2 regions of the Mesorhizobium sp. ISC25 genome follow, and region 1 is predicted to be linked to the other one. Evidence: riboswitches for the same ligand, from Rfam matches in the RefSeq annotation. Region 1 holds a riboswitch; the other holds the start of a gene.

Region 1 (4,111 bases):
TAGTCGGTGACGATCGGATCAGCGGCAATCCGAAACTCAACAATTGCGTGAAGGGTTGGGAGGCGGCGCATTATCGCTGGGTCATCCTTGCCGATTCCAACGTGCTTATGCCGAGCGAATACGTCCAGCACCTGATGGCGGCATGGCGGCCCGATACCGGCCTCGTCTGCTCGACGCCGATCGGCTCGCGGCCGGACGGGTTCTGGGGGGAGGTCGAATGCGCCTTTCTCAACACGCTGCAGGGACGCTGGCAGTACGCTGGAGCGGCGCTCGGCCTCGGCTTCGCGCAGGGCAAGAGCATGTTGTGGAACAAGCCGATGCTCGACGCCAATGGTGGCATCCGCGCGCTTGCTGCCGAGATCGCCGAGGACGCCGCCGCGACCAAGCTGGTCAACCGGCTCGGACTGCGGGTCAATCTAGTCGCCTCGCCCTTCGAACAGCCGCTCGGCCGGCGCACGCTTGGCGAGATCTGGTCGCGGCAGGCGCGCTGGGCGCGGCTGCGCCGCGTCACCTTTGCACTGTTCTTTGCCCCCGAAATCCTGATCGGCGCGGCGCCGCCGCTGGTGCTTGCGCTGATCGCGGCGGCTGACGCCGGCGTCAGCCTGCCGGCAACCGCCATCGCCGTGCTGGTCGCGGCCTACCTGCCGGAATGCGCCTTGGCCTCGGCCAAGGGGTGGCACCTGTCGCTGCGCACGATCCCGGCGATGATGGCGCGAGACCTGATGCTTCCCGCCATTTGGGCGCGCGGATGGCTGAGCGGCGCCGTCGACTGGCGAGGCAATGTGATGACTATCCAGACCAAGGCCGTCGCGGAGCTGGAAGAGACCCCGTCCGGCGCCTGATCGGCGCGTCCCCGCTCGCCTCTGTTCGGCCAGTCCTTATCCGGCAGCTCTCAACGCTTGCTCGATGTCTTCTAGCAGGTCGTCGGCGTCCTCAAGGCCGACTGACAGCCTGAGCGTTCCCGGTCCGATGCCGAGCTCGGCGCGGGCCTCATCGGTCAAGTTCTTGTGCGTCGTCGTCGCCGGATGGGTGATCAGGCTCTTGGCGTCGCCGAGATTGTTGGAAATGAGCACGATGTCGAGTGCGTTCTGGAAGGCAAAGGCCGCCTGCTTGCCGCCCTTCACATCCACGCAGATCAGCGTCGAGCCGCCCGACATCTGCTTCTTGACCACGGCCGCTTGCGGGTGGTCGGCGCGGCCGGGATAGATGACGCGGGCGATTTGCGGGCGCTCGGCGAGGAAATCCGCGATGCGGCCGGCACTTTCCGTCTGCTGGCGTACGCGCAGCGGCAGCGTCTCCAGGCCTTTCAGCAGCGTCCAGGCATTGAAGGGCGAGAGGCTGGGGCCGGTGTGGCGGAAATAGTCGTGCAGGTTCTCGTCGATCCATTTCTTGTCCGACAGGACGATGCCGCCAAGACAGCGCCCCTGGCCATCAATATGCTTGGTCGCGGAGTAGACGACGATGTGGGCGCCGAGCTGCAGGGGTTTCTGCTGCAAGGGCGTGGCGAAGACATTGTCGACGATCAGCCTGGCGCCAATCGAGTTGGCAAGTGCGGCGACGGCGGCGATGTCGACCACCTCCAGCGTCGGATTGGTCGGGCTTTCCAGGAAGAACAGTTTGGTGTTCGGCTTGACCGCTTTTTGCCAATTGGCGATGTCCGTGCCGTCCACCAGCGTTGCCTCAATGCCATATTTCGGAGCCAGCGTCTCGATCACCCACCGGCAGGAGCCGAACAGCGCGCGCGCCGCGACGATATGGTCGCCCGCCTTGGCGCTGCACAGCAGTGCTGCCGTCACCGCCGCCATGCCGGATGCCGTGGCGCGCGCGTCCTCGGCGCCTTCCAGCGCGCACATGCGTTTTTCAAACATGTCGACGGTCGGGTTGGCATAGCGCGAATAGATGAAGCCCGGCTCCTCGCCCTTGAAGCGGGCTTCCGCCGCTTGCGCCGTCTCGTAGACATAGCCTTGGGTGAGATACATCGCCTCGGAGGTCTCGCCGAAGCCGGAACGCAGCGTCCCGGCATGCACGAGTGCGGTCTGAGGCTTCCAGTCGCGCTTCTTGTTCATCATTCTATCCAACACCAAAAATGGTCCAAACAACAAAAAACCGGTCGCGAAAGTCGCAACCGGTCCATATGGCCTTGCGGCCCGACGGTCCTTTAGCGACTTGTTTAACGTGGCTGCAAGCCGACCGGCCAAATCACCACGGGATAACGACCTTTAGACCCGCGCCACGCTTGCGTCAATTGCCGGCATGATTAAGAGGGTTGTACCAAGCAGGTGCCAAAGGCGTCCACGGTCGGACCTGCGACAGTACAAGACCTCGCCCGGCGTTCGAACGGAGCCAGACCCTTGCGGCAGACAGGCATTCTTCCCGATCAGGATATTTCCGCGCTGTTCCAGTCGGGCGCGCTGAAATCGCCGCGCACGCTCGATGCCGATCAGATCCAGCCGGCCAGCCTTGACCTCAGGCTCGGCGACAAGGCCTGGCGGGTGCGTGCTTCCTTCTTGCCCGGCCCGGACCACAGGGTTGTCGATAAGCTCGACCGGCTGAAGCTGCACGAGGTCAACCTCGCCGAAGGTGCCGTGCTGGAAACCGGCTGCGTCTACATCGTGCCGCTGCTCGAAAGCCTGGCGCTGCCCGCGCATATTTCGGCTTCGGCCAACCCGAAAAGCTCGACCGGACGGCTTGATATCTTTACCCGGGTGATGACCGACCGTGGCCACGAGTTCGACAAGATCGCCGCCGGCTATGAAGGCCCGCTCTATCTGGAGGTCAGCCCGCGCACTTTCCCGATTGTGGTGCGGGCCGGCTCGCGGCTGTCGCAGATCAGGTTCCGCACCGGCAATGCGCTTTTGTCGGAAAGCGAGCTGCACGAGTTGCACCGCGCCGAAATGCTGGTCGCCACCGAACCACCCAATATCTCAGGCGGTGGCATCGCGCTGTCGATCGATCTCGACGGCGACAAGGATGGGCTGGTCGGCTATCGCGGCAAGCACCACACCGGCCTGGTCGACGTCGACAAGCGCGCCGCGCAGGATGTCGTCGATTTCTGGGAGCCGCTCTACAAGAGCGGCGCCGGCGAGCTGGTGCTCGATCCGGACGAATTCTATATTCTGGTGTCGCGCGAGGCGGTGCATGTGCCGCCGCTCTACGCCGCCGAAATGACGCCCTTCGATCCGCTGGTCGGCGAGTTCCGCGTCCATTATGCCGGTTTCTTCGACCCGGGTTTCGGCCATTCGGCGTCGGGCGGCACCGGCAGCCGGGCGGTGCTCGAGGTACGCAGCCATGAAGTGCCGTTCATCCTCGACCACGGCCAGATCGTCGGACGGCTGGTCTACGAGCACATGCTGAAACGGCCGCAAGCGCTCTACGGCACCGATCTTGGCTCGAACTATCAGGCGCAGGGCCTGAAACTGTCCAAGCATTTCCGCGCCGCGCGCTGATCTTGTTCGCAAGCCGTCAGCCGCGAACAAGCCGTCAGCCGCGAAACAGATATTCTTTCGCGGCGCCAAGGCAGCCATGAAACTGACCGATAAAGAGCAGTTCTCGCACTGCCAATCGCTTCTTCCCCCAAAATCCTCTGGTTTGCTTCTCGTCGTCAAGTGAGGCGCTTGAGCTGGACTGCAAGGGGAACAACTGCTTGCCGAGACATCCCAGCACATGGGCTCTGGCGGAGTCGATACCGCAGGCTCTGCCATTGTCGTTCATTCTGTCAGCGCGGAGTGCGGACGTCATGCGATCCGCGTTACGCATCAGAAAGCTCACTTGCGATTTCGAGTAGCCGGTGGCCAAAAGCCGGTTAGTCATCGACATCCGGGCTTCGCGATAGGATTTTGCGCTGCATTGTCCGGCGCTATAAGCCGCTGGGGAGAAATAGGCGAGGAACAGGACTAAACTTACGAACACAGTGCCAATCCGCAGGCCGTTCATCTTTCGCCCCTGAATTCTGTCACCAGTTTACAACGCCTTCACCGCCACCTTCACCGGCTGCTCGATTTCAAGCGGGTTGCGCAGCGGCAGGCCGAAATCCTGGGCCTCGATTTCGAACACGTCGCCGGCCTCGGTCCTGATGCCGTCGGCGAAGGACAGCGTCGCTGTGCCGAACATG
Region 2 (4,111 bases), 2.0 Mb from region 1:
GCGCCAAGCTCGTCGCACAGATTGACGAAGTCGCGAATGGTGCAGAAATGGATGTTGGGGGTGTCGTACCAGGAATAGGGCAGGTCCCTGGTCACCGGCATGCGGCCGTTGAAGAGCAGCGAAAAGCGCACCCGCCAGTGGCCGAAATTCGGGAATGAGACGATGGCGCGGTTGCCGATCCTGAGCAGTTCGTCGAGCACCAGCTTCGGATTGCGGGTCGCCTGCAAGGTCTGCGACAAGACGACAAAGTCGAAGCCCTTATCGGGATAGAATTGGAGATCCTTGTCGGCATCGCCCTGGATGACCGACAGGCCGCGCGACACGCATTCGTTGACGCCGCGCTGCGACAGCTCCAGCCCGCGGCCATCGACCTTCTTGGTCTCCTGCAGCAATTCGAGCAGCAGGCCGTCGCCGGAACCGACGTCCAGCACCCGCGACTGCGGCGGGATGAGATCGGCGACGACTTCGAGGTCGACGCGCTGGGCGCGGTTGACGCTCATGCGTTCGGCTCCTGCCTGGCGCATGATCCTGATCCGAAAAGTCTGCCACTTGTCGGGGTCATGCGCTGATGCCTGGCGCATGGTCCTGATCCGAACAGCCTGCAACTTTTCGGGGTCATGCGCCGAGCCCTCTCGCCCGCGCGGCCGAGGCGATGAAGCCTCTGATGGCGGCGAACAGTTCCGGCTCGTCGAGCAGGAAGGCGTCGTGGCCGCGGTCGGTCTCGATCTCGACGAACGAGACCGAAGCGCCGGCCGCGTTCAGCGCGTGGACGACCGAGCGGCTCTCCTCGGTCGGAAACAGCCAGTCGCTGGTGAAGGAGACCAGGCAGAAGCGCGTCTTGGTGCCGGCGAAGGCATCGGCCAACCGGCCGCCATGGTCGGCGGCGAGATCGAAATAGTCCATCGCCCGGGTCATGTAGAGATAGGAGTTGGCATCGAAGCGGTCGACGAAGGTCATGCCCTGATGGCGCAGATAGCTCTCGATCTGGAAGTCGGCATCGAAGCCGAAGGTCAGCGCTTCGCGGTCCTGCAGGTTGCGGCCGAACTTGCGGTGCAGCGCTGCTTCGGACAGATAGGTGATGTGGGCGGCCATGCGCGCCACCGCCAGCCCCTTTTCCGGCCGCTTGCCATGCTCGAAATATTTGCCGCCATGCCAGTCGGGGTCGGCCATCACCGCCTGCCTGCCGACCTCGTGGAAAGCGATGTTCTGCGAAGAATGGCGGGCGCCGGTGGCGATCGGCAGCGCCGAAAAGACGCGCTCGGGATAGCTGGAGGCCCATTGCAGCACCTGCATGCCGCCCATCGAGCCGCCTAGCACGCTGAACAGCTGTTCGATGCCGAAATGCTCGACCAGCATCAGCTGCGCCCGCACCATGTCGCGGATGGTGATGATCGGCAGGTCGAGCCCGTAGGGCTTGGCGGTGGCGGGATTTGTCGAGGCGGGGCCGGTGGAGCCGAGACAGCCGCCGATGACGTTTGACGAGATGACGAAGAAACGGTCGGTGTCGATGATCTTGCCGGGGCCGATCAGCACTTCCCACCAGCCCGGCTTGCCGGTCACTGGATTGGTGTTGGCGACATGCTGGTCGCCGGTCAGCGCATGGCAGACGAGGATGGCGTTGGAGCGCGCATCGTTGAGCGTGCCATAGGTCTGGTAGGCGATCTGGAACGGCGACAGCAGCGTGCCGGCGTCGAGCTTGAGCGGCTTGTCGGCGCCGAAACGCAACACCGGGCTCGACGGCTGGTCGGCCTCGTTGTTGGTTTTTCTAGCGCGCAAAGCGACCATCACATCTCCTTGCCCGGACTTCAGCTGCCGCCAGTCTGGAGCAACAACCAGTCAGGGCAACAAAAAACCGGCCATGCCTTCGCAAAGCCGGTTACAAGATGCAAACGGCCCTTTAGCAAGTTGTTTAACGTGGCTGCAAGCCGACCGGCCAAATCACCACGGAACTTTCGCTGCTCTTCTAGGACTGACGCATGGCTTCGTCAACGGCAAGTTCTTGATCCGAATTGCCGCCCCTCGACATTCCGGGCCACGGCTTGTATTTCCGCTGCGGCTTCCGGATGGAGGCACTCTCGACGGATTTCATGAAATGAGCCAGACACCGGATCAGACACGTCCAAGGCCCCGCGCCGGCATCATGGACATCGAAGCCTATGTGCCCGGCAAGAGCGCGGCGCCTGAAGGTGTCGCCAAGGTCCATAAATTGTCGGCGAATGAGAACCCGCTCGGTCCTTCGCCAAAGGCGATAGAGGCCGCGCGCGCGGTCGCCGACAAGCTCGCGGTCTATCCCGACGGCAGCGCCAGGCGCCTGAGGGAAGCGATCGCCGAGGTGCACGGGCTCAACCCGGCGAACATCGTCTGCTCCAACGGCTCCGACGAGATCCTGGGCCTGCTTGCGCAGACCTACCTCGCACCCGGCGAGGAAGCCATCATCACCGAACACGGCTTCATGGTCTACAAGATCTACATACAATCGGCCGGTGCCGTCCCGGTAACGGTCAAGGAGACCGATGAACGCGCCGATATCGATGCGATCCTCGCCGCGGTGACGCCGCGCACCAGGATCATCTTCCTTGCCAATCCAAACAATCCAACCGGCACCTACGTGCCGTTCCAGGAGGTGCGCCGCCTGCATGCCGGCCTGCCGCGAAACGTGCTTCTGGTGCTGGATGCAGCTTACGCCGAATATGTCCGGCGCAACGACTATGAAGCCGGCGTCGAGTTGGTGGGCAGCGCGGAAAACGCGGTCATGACCCGCACTTTCTCCAAATTGGGCCTGGGCGGGGCGCGGATCGGCTGGATGTATGCGCCAATGCACGTCATCGACGCGATCAACCGCGTGCGGGGACCCTTCAACGTCAATGCGACGGCGATCGAAGCCGGCATCGCGGCGATCCGCGACCGCGCCCACATCGAACGCAGCGTCGCGCATAACGCGACCTGGCTGGCTTGGCTGAGCGAGCAATTAAGCGGGCTTGGGCTGCGGGTGACGCCGAGCGTCGGCAATTTCATCCTCATCCACTTTCCCGAGGACAAAAAGCATTCGGCGGCGGCGGCCGACGACTACCTCAGCCGGCGCGGCTACATATTGCGGCGCGTTTCCGGCTACGGTTTTCCCAACGCGCTGCGCATGAGCATCGGCACCGAAGAGGCCAATCGCGGCGTTGTCGCAGCACTCGCGACATTCCTGAAAAGCTAGAATACCATGACCTCACCTATGTTCGAAAAGATCGCGCTGGTCGGCATCGGCCTGATCGGCTCGTCGCTGGCCCGCGTCATCCGCCGCGAGGGGCTCGCCGGCCAAGTCGCGATTTCGACGCGCAGCGAAGCGACGTTGGCACGCGCGAGGCAACTCGGCCTCGGCGACATCTACACGACGGACGCAAAAGAAGCGGTTCGCGACGCCGATCTGGTCGTCGTTTCGGTGCCGGTCGGCTCTTCGGGTACCGTCGCCGCGGAGATCGCACCGGCGCTGAAGAAGGGCGCCATCCTCACCGATGTCGGCTCGACCAAGGCGTCGGTCATCGCGCAGATGCAGCCGCATGTCCCTGATGGCGTGCACTTCATCCCCGGCCATCCTTTGGCCGGCACCGAAAAATCGGGACCGGATGCCGGTTTTGCCGAACTGTTCGAGAACCGCTGGTGCATCTTCACGCCGCTACCCGGCACCGATCCCGCGGCACTGGAAAAGCTCTCGGAATTCTGGCGCCGCAGCGGCTCCAACATCGACACGATGGACCCGCAGCATCACGACATGACGCTGGCCATCGTTTCGCACCTGCCGCACATCATCGCCTACAACATCGTCGGTACCGCCGACGATCTGGAGTCGGTGACCAAGTCCGAGGTCATCAAATACTCGGCTTCCGGCTTTCGCGACTTCACCCGTCTCGCGGCGTCCGACCCGACCATGTGGCGCGACGTCTGCCTGCACAACAAGGACGCCATTCTCGAAATGCTGGCGCGGTTTTCCGAGGATCTGTCCTCGCTGCAGCGGGCGATCCGCTGGGGCGACGGCGAAAAGCTGTTCGACCTGTTCACCCGCACCCGCGCGGTCCGCCGCTCGATCATCGAGGCCGGCCAGGACATCGACGTACCGGATTTCGGC

What was found. A riboswitch is a leader RNA that binds a small molecule or an ion and turns the genes downstream of it on or off. The one in region 1 is predicted to bind S-adenosylmethionine.
Region 2: linked by a shared signal. The riboswitch ahead of RQ479_RS26950 (homoserine O-acetyltransferase) and the one ahead of RQ479_RS17480 (O-succinylhomoserine sulfhydrylase) in region 1 are both predicted to bind S-adenosylmethionine.

Annotation. Positions count from the first base shown of each region.
Region 1 covers NZ_CP135441.1:3,500,056-3,504,166, reverse strand. The annotation lists gene RQ479_RS17485 (ceramide glucosyltransferase) at 1-842, shown strand, start outside; gene RQ479_RS17480 (O-succinylhomoserine sulfhydrylase) at 879-2,069, opposite strand; SAM riboswitch at 2,139-2,216, opposite strand; gene RQ479_RS17475 (2'-deoxycytidine 5'-triphosphate deaminase) at 2,352-3,446, shown strand; gene RQ479_RS17470 (hypothetical protein) at 3,481-3,933, opposite strand; gene araD1 (AraD1 family protein) at 3,961-4,111, opposite strand, start outside.
Region 2 covers NZ_CP135441.1:5,473,339-5,477,449, forward strand. The annotation lists gene metW (methionine biosynthesis protein MetW) at 1-500, opposite strand, end outside; gene RQ479_RS26950 (homoserine O-acetyltransferase) at 616-1,785, opposite strand; SAM riboswitch at 1,878-1,955, opposite strand; gene hisC (histidinol-phosphate transaminase) at 2,093-3,202, shown strand; gene RQ479_RS26960 (prephenate/arogenate dehydrogenase family protein) at 3,209-4,111, shown strand, end outside.